One region of the Arthrobacter sp. zg-Y40 genome, then DNA from elsewhere that is predicted to be linked to it. Evidence: riboswitches for the same ligand, from Rfam matches in the RefSeq annotation. Region 1 holds a riboswitch; the other holds the start of a gene.
What was found. Region 1 has a riboswitch for S-adenosylmethionine ahead of LJ754_RS16060 (bifunctional o-acetylhomoserine/o-acetylserine sulfhydrylase). Riboswitches for the same ligand answer to the same signal wherever they lie in the genome.

Region 1 (5,142 bases):
CACCGGTCCCCCGCAGTGCCTCGCGCAGGGATCCTCGTCCGCGCGCGACGTCGTGCCCCGCGAGCGCTTCAGTGAGCACCAGATAGGTGTTGGCGTCAAAGCGGTCCACGAGTTTTTCCGCCTGGTGGTCCAGGTAGCTTTCCACCGCGTAGCGGCCCCTCTGTGCCGGGAGCGCGGAACCGAACGGGTCCTCGGTTCCCTGCGGACTGCGCCCGAACCGGTACTCCAGCTCCGGCTCGGACCGGTAGGTGATGTGCGCAATCCGCCGTGCCAGCCCGAGCCCGGCCAGCGGCGGGGCACCGTTGTAGTAGTCCCCGCCGTTGAACGCCGGGTCCAGCCGGATCGCGGCCAGCTGCGCCTGGGCAAAAGCGATCTGCTCCGCGGTGCTGGCCGCCGTCGCCGCAATGACGGCACAGCGTTTCACCCGCCCGGGTTCGGTAACCGCCCATTCCAAGGCCCGTGCTCCCCCGAGCGAACCGCCCAGCACGGTGTGCCAGGCCCGGATTCCGAGCAGGTCGGCCAGCCGTGCCTCGGCGCGCACCGAGTCGCGGACGGTAACAAACGGGAACCGGGATCCCCAGGGCAGTCCCTGCGGATCCGGGGACGAGGGACCGGTGGAACCGTAGCAACCGCCCAGCATGTTCGCGGCCACCACATAGAACCGGTTGGTGTCCACGGTTTTGCCCGGCCCCACCAGGTCATCCCACCAGCCCGGTTCATCCGTATCGCCGCGGGCCACATGGGTGCTGCCGGTCAGCGCATGGGCAATAAACACTGCGTTGCCGGCATCGGCGTCGAGCCGTCCCCACGTTTCGTAACCGAGGACGACGTCGGGCAGGTAACCGCCCGTTTCCAGGTCGAGTCCGCCAATGGAGGCGAACTGCAGCACCCCGTCCCGGTCGGTGACGGGGTGCTGCAGAGCGGGGTGCCGGATCGCCACGGAAGGCTCAGGCTCCCTTGGCGGCCCGGAAGCCGGCATCGAGGTCCGCCAGGATGTCATCGATGTGTTCAATGCCCACGGACAGCCGCACCAGCCCCGGGCTGACCCCTGCCGCCAGCTGCGCCTCTGCACCGAGCTGGCTGTGTGTGGTCGACGCCGGGTGAATGACCAGCGAGCGCACGTCCCCCACGTTGGCCACGTGGGAATGCAGTTCCAGTCCGTCGACAAACCGCTTCCCGGCGTCCACCCCGCCGTCGATCTCGAAGGACACAATCGCGCCGGTGCCGCGCGGACCGTACTTGCGTCCGCGCTCAAACCAGGGACTGGATTCCAGACCCGCGTACGCCACCGAGACGACGTCGTCGTGCCCCTCGAGCCAGTTGGCAACGGCGACGGCGTTGGCTACGTGCCGCTCCACCCGCAGGCTCAGGGTTTCCAGTCCCTGCGCAACGAGGAACGCGTTGAACGGGGACACCGCCGAACCGAGGTCGCGCAGCAGCTGCACCCGGGCCTTGAGGATATAGGCCAGGTTGGCGCCCAGCGCACCGTTCACGCCCAGGTCCCGGGCATAGACCAGGCCGTTGTAGCTCTCATCGGGGGTGTTGAAGCCGGGGAACTTCTCCGGGTCGGCGGCGAAGTCGAAGTTGCCCGAATCCACGATCACTCCGGCAATGGAAGTCCCGTGCCCGCCCAGATACTTGGTGGCCGAATGCACCACAATGTCCGCACCCCACTCAATCGGCCGGATCAGGTACGGCGTGGAGAGGGTGTTGTCCACAATCAGGGGAACGCCGGCGTCGTGCGCGACGGCGCTGATGCCCTCCAGGTCCAGCACGTCCTGCCGCGGGTTGGAGACCACCTCGCCGAAGAACGCCTTGGTGTTGGGCTGCACCGCTGCCCGCCACTGCTGAAGGTCATCCGGGTCCTGCACAAACGTGGTGTCGATCCCGAACTTCTTCAACGTGTGCCGAAGCAGGTTGTAGGTGCCGCCGTACAGGCTGGGACTGGCCACGATGTGGTCACCGGCATGGGCTACGTTGAGCAGCGCAAAGGTTTCCGCTGCCTGCCCCGAGGCCAGCAGCAGCGCGCCGACGCCGCCCTCCAGGGAAGCGATCCGGTTTTCCACCGCTTCCTGGGTCGGGTTGCCGATCCGGGTATAGATGGGTTCCAGTTCGGCCAGCGCGAACCGGTTCGCGGCGGCCTCAGCGCTGGGAAACACAAAGGACGACGTCTGATAGATCGGCAAGGCACGCGCGCCGGTGACGGCGTCGGGCTCCTGGCCTACGTGGATCTGGCGGGTTTCAAAAGACCAATCTGCACTCATGATGCTCCCTCATACCAGGGGCCGCACAACGCCGTCGTTCCGGTTTTGGGTACACGAACGTGCACACCGGAATTCCGGTAGGGCTGCGGGGCCCGCGCTTGCCGGACGCCCTCTTGGCGTACAGCCAGGTCTTCACCCGGGGCACCCCACCGCGGTTGGAGGGTTGCCGGCCAGCAAGCCGGGGCTATCTGCTGGCACTCATGACCTGCACCTATGAAAACCGATAGCCGGGCCCAGCGCAACCTTCATGACTTTGCGTGAAACCCGGTGGCGCCCCGATCCGCAGTTTCGCTTCCGCCGGCACTGAAATTGGCGGTAAGGAGGTCCTAAGTCGAGACGGTGGTCACAACGTGCCACAATGAGCCGCATGCGCTTGGATCATGTTTCTTACGCCTGTGAATCTGACGGTCTTTTGGCCACCACCGAGAGGATTGCTGCTGCCCTCGGCGCCGACTTCGTTAAGGGTGGCGTCCACCCCCGATTCGGTACCCGCAATATGATCCTCCCCCTGGCCAACAACCAGTACGTCGAGGTTGTGGAGGTGCTCAACCACCCGGCATCGGACAAGGCCCCCTTCGGCCAGGCCGTGCGCCAGCGCTCCGAATCCGGCGGCGGCTGGATGGGCTGGTGTGTTGCGGTGGATGACCTCTCGCCCTTCGAAGAGCGGCTGGGCCGTTCCTCCGTGCCGGGCAACCGGAAGTTTCCGGACGGCCAGGAGCTGACCTGGCAGCAGATCGGCATCAACGGCCTGATTGCCGATCCGCAGGTGCCCTACCTGCTGCGCTGGGATGACGGGACCGAGGCACTGCACCCGTCCAACGCCATTCCCGGCATGCCCGGCTCCGTGAAGCTGAGCTCGCTGACCATTGCCGGTTCCGCCGCCCGGGTCAGCGACTGGCTGGGCACCCGTGTCGAGGAGCCGCTGGACGGCGTCGGCGTCACCTGGATTGCTCCGGCCGGCACACCGGGCGTTATGTCGGTAACCTTCGACACCAGCAAGGGTCCCGTCGAGATCTAGGGTCGGGTTTTCCTGCCGGGTTGGATTTCTGCTGCCGGTTGGAAGCGGCAGCAGCAACCCAAACCGGTCGATTCCTCTAACCTGCCAAACTTTCCACAGTGCGCAACGGCACGCTCGCCGGAAAACCGTGCACGCCGTATGCCTGTTTCCATGGATCAGGAACTTCTCTTTGCGGCCGACACCGCGAACACCCTGGCTAAACCACTGGCGCTGCGCTGCGCCGCAGGCGAATTGGTGCGGATACGGCGGGGCGTCTACGTCGGTGCTGCTGCCTGGGCCCACATGCCCCGCTGGGAACGGGACCGCTTGCGGATTGTTGCGGCACTGGAGAGCGGATCAGGGTCAAGGGTGCTGCTCCAGGAATCAGCGGCAGCAATGTGGGGGATTCCCGTCATCGGTTCCCCACCGGAAGTGCTGTTGCTTGCATCCGACAGCTCCCACGGCCGGCGCCGCGGCGACCTGCGATGGACCAGACGGAAGCTCTTGGAACCACTGGCGTGCCGGGACGGTGTGCAGCTCACGTCCCGCGCCCAGACGGTCATCGATATGGCTGCCTATCTTCCTTTTGAGCAGGCCGTCCCGGCCATGGACCATGTGCTGCGGCCCGACCCGACCCGAGAGTTTCCGTCGCTCAGCAAGGACTACCTGCACGCCGTTGCGTCACAGCTTCCGGACCGGGCGAAGCACTCTCGAGCGGTGAGGGTCATAGATTTCGCCGATGCGCGGTCTGAATCCCCCGGCGAGTCTTTCTCTCGTGCAATTCTTCACAAGCACGGTTTTCCGGCTCCCGAGTTGCAGCACGAGTTCCGTTCCGCCGGTGGGCGCTTCCTTGGCCGTACCGATTTCTATTGGCCGGAGCAAAAGCTCGTGGGCGAATTTGACGGTGCTGTGAAATACGGGCGAGGCACTATGGCGTTTCCGAGTGGAAAGAGCATGCCGCCTTCCTGGGAGACGCTGACACGCGAGAAACAGCGTGAAGACGCAATCCGGGCGACAGGCGTGCGGTTCATTCGCTGGTCCTGGAACGACGTCACAGGATCCCCTCAGGATCCGGAGGGGTTGGTCCAATGCCTGGTTCGTGCAGGTCTGCCACGGAAACGGGGCGGCAAATCTGCTGCCGGTTAGCGATTCTGCCCGCGCTGCACATACCTGCTGCCAGCTGTATACGGCAGCAGAAACGTCAACCGGTTGAATTTTCCCAAACCGGAGCGTTTCCGGCGCAGGAGGGAGATACCGCACCGGTAAGTTGGTCCGAATGGAAAGAATCACGGCACCGGATGGTGTGCAGATATGCGTGCAACTCGAAGGCGCCGGTGACCAGCCGCCTGTTCTGGTGCTTCCGGGCGGACCGTGCCGCGACCCGGCCTACCTGGGTGACCTGACGGGACTGGCCGCCGTGCGTCCGCTTGCCGTTCTCCATCCGCGGGGAACCCCCGCCACCGGTGGACTGTCCCGCGGTTGGTGGAATGACGCGGCGGACGCCATCGCGGTTGCCGATGCGCTGGGCCTGCCCGGCTTCGATATCCTCGCCCACTCTGCAGGGACGCGCCTGGCCCTGGCGGCCGCTGCGCAGTTCCCCGGACGCGTCCGCTCAATGGCCCTGGTCACGCCGGCCGCAGCCTGGCTAACCGGCGCGGTGCACGACGGCCCTGATCTTGCCGCCCGCCGGTCCGAGCCGCTGGTCGACGCAGCCCTCACCTCGATGTCCGGGGTGCAGCCCGGCACGGAGGATGAGTTCCAGCATGCCCTGAAGGTGGAGGCCCCCGCCGGATATGCCCGCTGGGCAGCACCTGAGCGGCAGCACTCCGGCGTCGGGGCGATGACCCTCGCCGCAGCATCGGCCTGGTTCAACCAGATCCC
Region 2 (5,142 bases), on a different contig from region 1:
GTCAGGTTCAGCTGGTGCTGCTCCGCAATGGCGCCCCAGTAGTCCACAGAAGCACCGCCCAGCGGATCGGCGCCGATGTGCAGGCCGGCGCTGCGGATCGCATCCAGGTTCAGCACCGAGGGGAGGTCTTCGACGTAGTTCTGCAGGAAGTCGTACGTGCCCACGGAATCGGCCAGGCGTGCTTCGCCCAGCGGAATGCGCTTCACTCCGTTCAGGCCGGCTTCCAGCAGTTCGTTGGCGCGGTCGGCAATCCAGTTGGTGATGTCCGAACCGGCCGGCCCGCCCGTGGGCGGGTTGTACTTGAAGCCGCCGTCAGCGGGGGGATTGTGCGAGGGCGTCACCACAATGCCGTCGGACTGGTCCGTCCGTGAGGCGTTGTACTTCAGGATGGCGTGGCTGACGGCCGGGGTGGGGGTGAAGCCGTTCCGTGCATCAATGAGCACGTTCACGCCGTTGGCCGCCAGGACCTCCAATGCGGTGTTCTGCGCCGGTTCGGACAGGGCATGGGTATCTTTGCCCATGAACAGGGGTCCGGTGATGCCCGCAGAACGGCGGTACTCAACGATCGCCTGCGTGATGGCGGCAATATGCTGCTCGTTGAAGGCGCCGTTCAGCGATGATCCCCGGTGCCCGGAAGTACCGAACGCAACGCGCTGCGCCACGTTCGAAGGATCCGGTGCGACGTCGTAATAGGCGTCCAACAGCGCGGTGAGATCTACAAGGTCGGATGGTTCAGCGGGTTTTCCTGCACGATTAGACATACCCCTAAGCATGCCAAAGAAACGGCAGGTGCGGCAGACGCCTGCCTACGTGTAAAGCTGCCCGTCCGGCCGTATGCTCGATCGGACAGCCGCGAGGGCGCGGCGGAGAGGGGCACACCATGGCGGCCAGTGCGGTACCGGCGCAGCTTCAGCCCGGAATGCGCCGCGGCACCCGGGCAGCCATGGCGGTCCTGAACATCATCTACGTATGCGCCGCCCCGGTTTTCTGGTTTTTTTGGAGCCAGCGCCGGCAGTTCGAACTCCCGGCCTGGGCCGAGCAGGCCGCCGGATTCGCCGCCGGTGTCCTGCCGGTCCTGGTGTTCCTGGCGGCTTGGCTGAGCGCAGCGGTCCTGTTTAGCCGGGGCCTGCGCCAAGACGGCGGCCGCGCCTTTAACGCCCTGGGCGGCCTGGGCCTGCTGGCGGCGGCCAGCGGAATGCTGGCGCTGGCCGCCGCCGGGCTGGACAGCTAGGAAGCCCTCACTTGTCGTTGTGCTTGGCCTTGAAATTCTCGTTGTCGGAGTTCAGGCCCTGCGCAAGGTTGGAGTGGACCTCCGTGCGCGGGTCGGAGTGGTCCTGGCTGCCGCTGCCGTCGGGAACTTCCGCGGAGGTGGACATCAGGTTTTCCACCGCGTTCTCAATCGGATTCGCGGGCTCGTTCTTAGGGTCGTCGGCTTTCGGATCAGTCATCATCAGCTCCTTGAAGGTAATTCATCAGTAGCCTTACGAATCCCACTCTAGGGCACACCAAGCCTGCCCGCACCGGGTCACCATAGACGGCTGCTGGCCAGCCGCGCACCTTCGCCGAGGGCTTCGAGCTTGGCCGCCGCGATCTGCGGGTGCACGCGGCCGCCCAGCCCGCAGTCCGTAGACGCAATCACGTTTTCGCGGCCGACCAGCCGAGCGAAGCGCTCAATCCGGTCCGCCACCAACTCCGGATGCTCCACTACGTTCGTGGCATGGGAGACGACGCCGGGAATGATCACCTTGCCGCCCGGCAGCTTGGTGTCTTCCCAGACCCGCCATTCGTGCTCGTGCCGTACGTTGCCGGCTTCGAAGCTGTAACCGCCGGCGTTGATCTTCAGCAGGGTGTCCGCCAGGTGCCGAAACTCGATGTCCGTCGTGTGCGGTCCGTGCCAGGAGCCCCAGCACAGGTGGAAGCGGATCTGCTCCTCGGGAAGGCCGCGCAGTGCGTAATTCAGGGCCTCAACCCGGATTTCGGTGAAGCGCAGGTAGTCCTCGACGGACGGCTCGGGATTGATCTGGTCCCAGTTCTCCGCAATGGACGGATCGTCGATCTGCACAATCAGGCCGGCGTCGATAATCGCCTTGTATTCCTCCCGCATCGCGTCCGCGCAGGCGTAGATGAACTCCTCCTCGGTGGCGTAGTACTCGTTGGCGATGCGTGAACAGGAACCGGGGGAAAGCGAGGCGAGGAAACCTTCCTCCAGCCCCGCTGCCGCAAGCCCTGACTTGAGGTTTCGGATGTCGCCGGCAACGGCGTCGTACCCGGTGTATTCCACCTTGCCGGTGACCTTCGGGAAGACCTTCTGGGCGCCGGTGGTGATGCCCGACGACGGGTCGGTGTAGGCCTCGCGGAAGCGCCCGCGGTCGCGGCGGTCACCGAAGCTGGTGAGGACCGGTTTTCCCGGCTCGGAACGGACGGGCTCCATCTCCCAGATGCCGGTCTCCGCCACGGTCAGGCCGCTGAGCCGGGCAAAGGAATAGGACCACCAGGCCCCGTAGTCCACCTCCGCGGACATCGCGTGCCCGTACTCGCCGTCGTTGGGGATGTCGATGCCGGCCCGCTGCTGGCGCAGCACCAGGTCGGCGACGGCGTCGCTGAGCAGTTCGGCATAGCCCCCGGTGTCGGAGGGGTCCGCGTCCCGGGCTGCGTTGGCCGCGAGGAGTTCGGGGGTGCGGGGCAGGGAACCGGCATGGGTGGCCAGGATACGGTCGGTGCTTTTGCGCATGGAAATAATCCTTGGGATTCACGTGCTCTTGCCTGCACCGGATGCCTGGAAAAGGCGGTGCAGGCCGCTTCGTCATCCGAACCACCCGCGAAGCATGGGGTTGGTGCACGGCCAAGTCGGAGCTTGGCGGCCGTGTCTCCTGAAGCTGGTGCCCATCCTAACCACGACGCCGGGCGCAGGCCAAGCATGTGACGGCAGGCAAAAAGAACGGCGGCCCCGGGGTTGCCCGGTGCCGCCGTCCTGGTGGAACTGAAACTGTTGTGCCGGTTAGCGCACGCCGCTCATCAGCTTCTTGATGGCCGGGGTCGCCGCTGCCAGGGCGATGCCCAGGACAATGGCGGTTCCGCCGCTGAACAGGAAGTAGCTGACCTCGGTTTCGGGGTCGTAGAACTGTGCCAGCCAGCCGGCCAGCGTGGTGCCCAGTGAGACCGAAAGGAAGAACAGCGCCACCATCTGGGTCCGGAAAATTTCCGGCGCCAGCTTGGTTGCCACGGACAGGCCGATCGGGGAGATAAACAGCTCCGCGAAGGTGAACAGCAGCAGGATGCCGACGATCGCCAGCAGCGGGGTGCTGTTGGGGCCGCCGCCCGAGAACGGGATGAAGGCCAGGAAGGCCAGGCCCATTACGGCAAGTCCCAGGGAGAACTTCAGCGGCGAGGACGGCTGCCGGTCGCCCAGCTTGGTCCAGACCGCGGCGAAGACGGCCGCGAAGATGATGATGAAGATCGGGTTGATGGACTGCACCCAGGCCGCCGGCATGGTGAAGCCGAAGATGGACCGGTCCAGCGAGGTGTCCGCGTACAGCGCCACCACGGTGAACTGCTGCTGGAACAGGGCCCAGAAAGCGGCGCTGGCGATGAACAGCGGCATGAAGGAGTACACGCGGCGGCGTTCGACGGCGCCCACCTTCGGGCTGCGCAGGATGATCACGAAGTATGCGATCGAGGCAAGGATGGCCACGGTCGCCATGACCACTGCGAGGTTCTCCGCCTTGAGCAGGCCGAAGACCACGGCCAGGGCAACGATGACCACAACGCCGGCGGCAACGCCGCCCATGGTGGCGTACTTGCGGCGCGGCAGCGGGTTGGTCACCTGGTGGGCAGCCTCGGGCAGGTACTTGCGGGTCAGGCCGTACTGGACGAGGCCGATGGCCATGCCAATGGCAGCCAGGCCGAAGCCGTAGTGGAAGCCGAGCTTCACCTGGAGCAGGCCGGTGAGGAGGGGGCCGACCAGGGCGCCGAGGTTGATGCCCATGTAGAAGAGGGAGAAACCGGCGTCGCGCCGTTCATCCTTTTCGTCGTACAGGGTCCCCACCAGCGAAGTGGCGTTGGCTTTGACGCCGCCGGAACCCAGGGCAATCAGGATCAGGCCGGCGGCCAGTCCCACTGCGCCCGGGAGCACGGCCAGCGAAATGTGGCCGAGCACAACAATCGCGGCGGAGTAGAAGAGCACGCGTTCGGATCCGAGGACCCGGTCCGCAAGCCACGCACCAATGATGGTGGACAGGTACACACCACCGCCGTATGCGCCCACCAGTGAGGTGGCGACGGCTTTATCGATGCCAAGGCCGCCCTCGGTGACGCTGTAGTACATGTAGTACAGCAGGATGCCCTGCATGCCGTAGAACGAGAAGCGTTCCCACAACTCGACACTGAAAAGATTGGCCAACATCCGGGGATGGCCGAAGAAGGTTTTACGCGCTTCTTGGACGCCTGGGTTACTGGGGGTATGGCTCACGGATTAATGGTCCCACTCCCCGCGGGGGTAAGCGCCGGGAAAACCGGCGTATTCCGCCCCGAACCGGGCAGGTTTCCCTTAACCATGTGCTGAAGGTCACCCGTTTGCAGGTCGATTTCCGCGAGATTACGTGCAATAGGGCCCCCGTTACGCCCGGATTTTGCGCAAACCCGGGGCGCTGCCTACAAGCAGCCGGAATTCCGGGGGAGTGTGCAGGGTTGCCACCGGTATGCCCACCCGCGTCCCCCTCTCGATCCTTGACCGCGCCAACTCACGGCTGGGCTTTTCCGAGGCCCATGCCCTGCAGGCAGTCCTCGAGCGTGCCGAAGCCGCTGAAGCGCTGGGGTACCGGCGCTTCTGGGTGGCCGAACACCATGCCGTGGCCGGTGTTGCCGGTTCAGCACCGGCGGTGCTGATGGCCGCCCTTGCCGCCCGGACCAGCAGCATCCGCATCGGTTCCGGCGGCATCATGCTGCCCAACCATCCGCCGCTGCTGGTCGCCGAGCAGGCCGCCACCCTGTCCGCCCTCTACCCGGACCGCATTGACCTGGGGCTGGGCCGTTCGGTGGGTTTCACGCAGGCGGTGCGGCGGGCACTAAAGGCAGGAAAGGCTGAGGCCGAACGGTTCGAAGCGGACCTGGCGGAACTGCTGGCCTACCTCGACGGCACGGCAC

Region 2: it holds a riboswitch for S-adenosylmethionine, as region 1 does, so the genes downstream of both, LJ754_RS06260 (cobalamin-independent methionine synthase II family protein) here and LJ754_RS16060 (bifunctional o-acetylhomoserine/o-acetylserine sulfhydrylase) in region 1, are expected to answer to the same signal.

Annotation. Positions count from the first base shown of each region.
Region 1 covers NZ_JAJFZS010000015.1:160,181-165,322, forward strand. The annotation lists gene metX (homoserine O-acetyltransferase MetX) at 1-940, opposite strand, end outside; gene LJ754_RS16060 (bifunctional o-acetylhomoserine/o-acetylserine sulfhydrylase) at 948-2,264, opposite strand; SAM riboswitch class IV at 2,354-2,470, opposite strand; gene LJ754_RS16065 (VOC family protein) at 2,632-3,282, shown strand; gene LJ754_RS16070 (endonuclease domain-containing protein) at 3,433-4,407, shown strand; gene LJ754_RS16075 (alpha/beta fold hydrolase) at 4,538-5,142, shown strand, end outside.
Region 2 covers NZ_JAJFZS010000004.1:273,542-278,683, forward strand. The annotation lists gene pgm (phosphoglucomutase (alpha-D-glucose-1,6-bisphosphate-dependent)) at 1-761, opposite strand, end outside; gene LJ754_RS06250 (hypothetical protein) at 881-1,231, shown strand; gene LJ754_RS06255 (hypothetical protein) at 1,239-1,448, opposite strand; gene LJ754_RS06260 (cobalamin-independent methionine synthase II family protein) at 1,526-2,731, opposite strand; SAM riboswitch class IV at 2,751-2,876, opposite strand; gene LJ754_RS06265 (peptide MFS transporter) at 2,999-4,402, opposite strand; gene LJ754_RS06270 (MsnO8 family LLM class oxidoreductase) at 4,698-5,142, shown strand, end outside.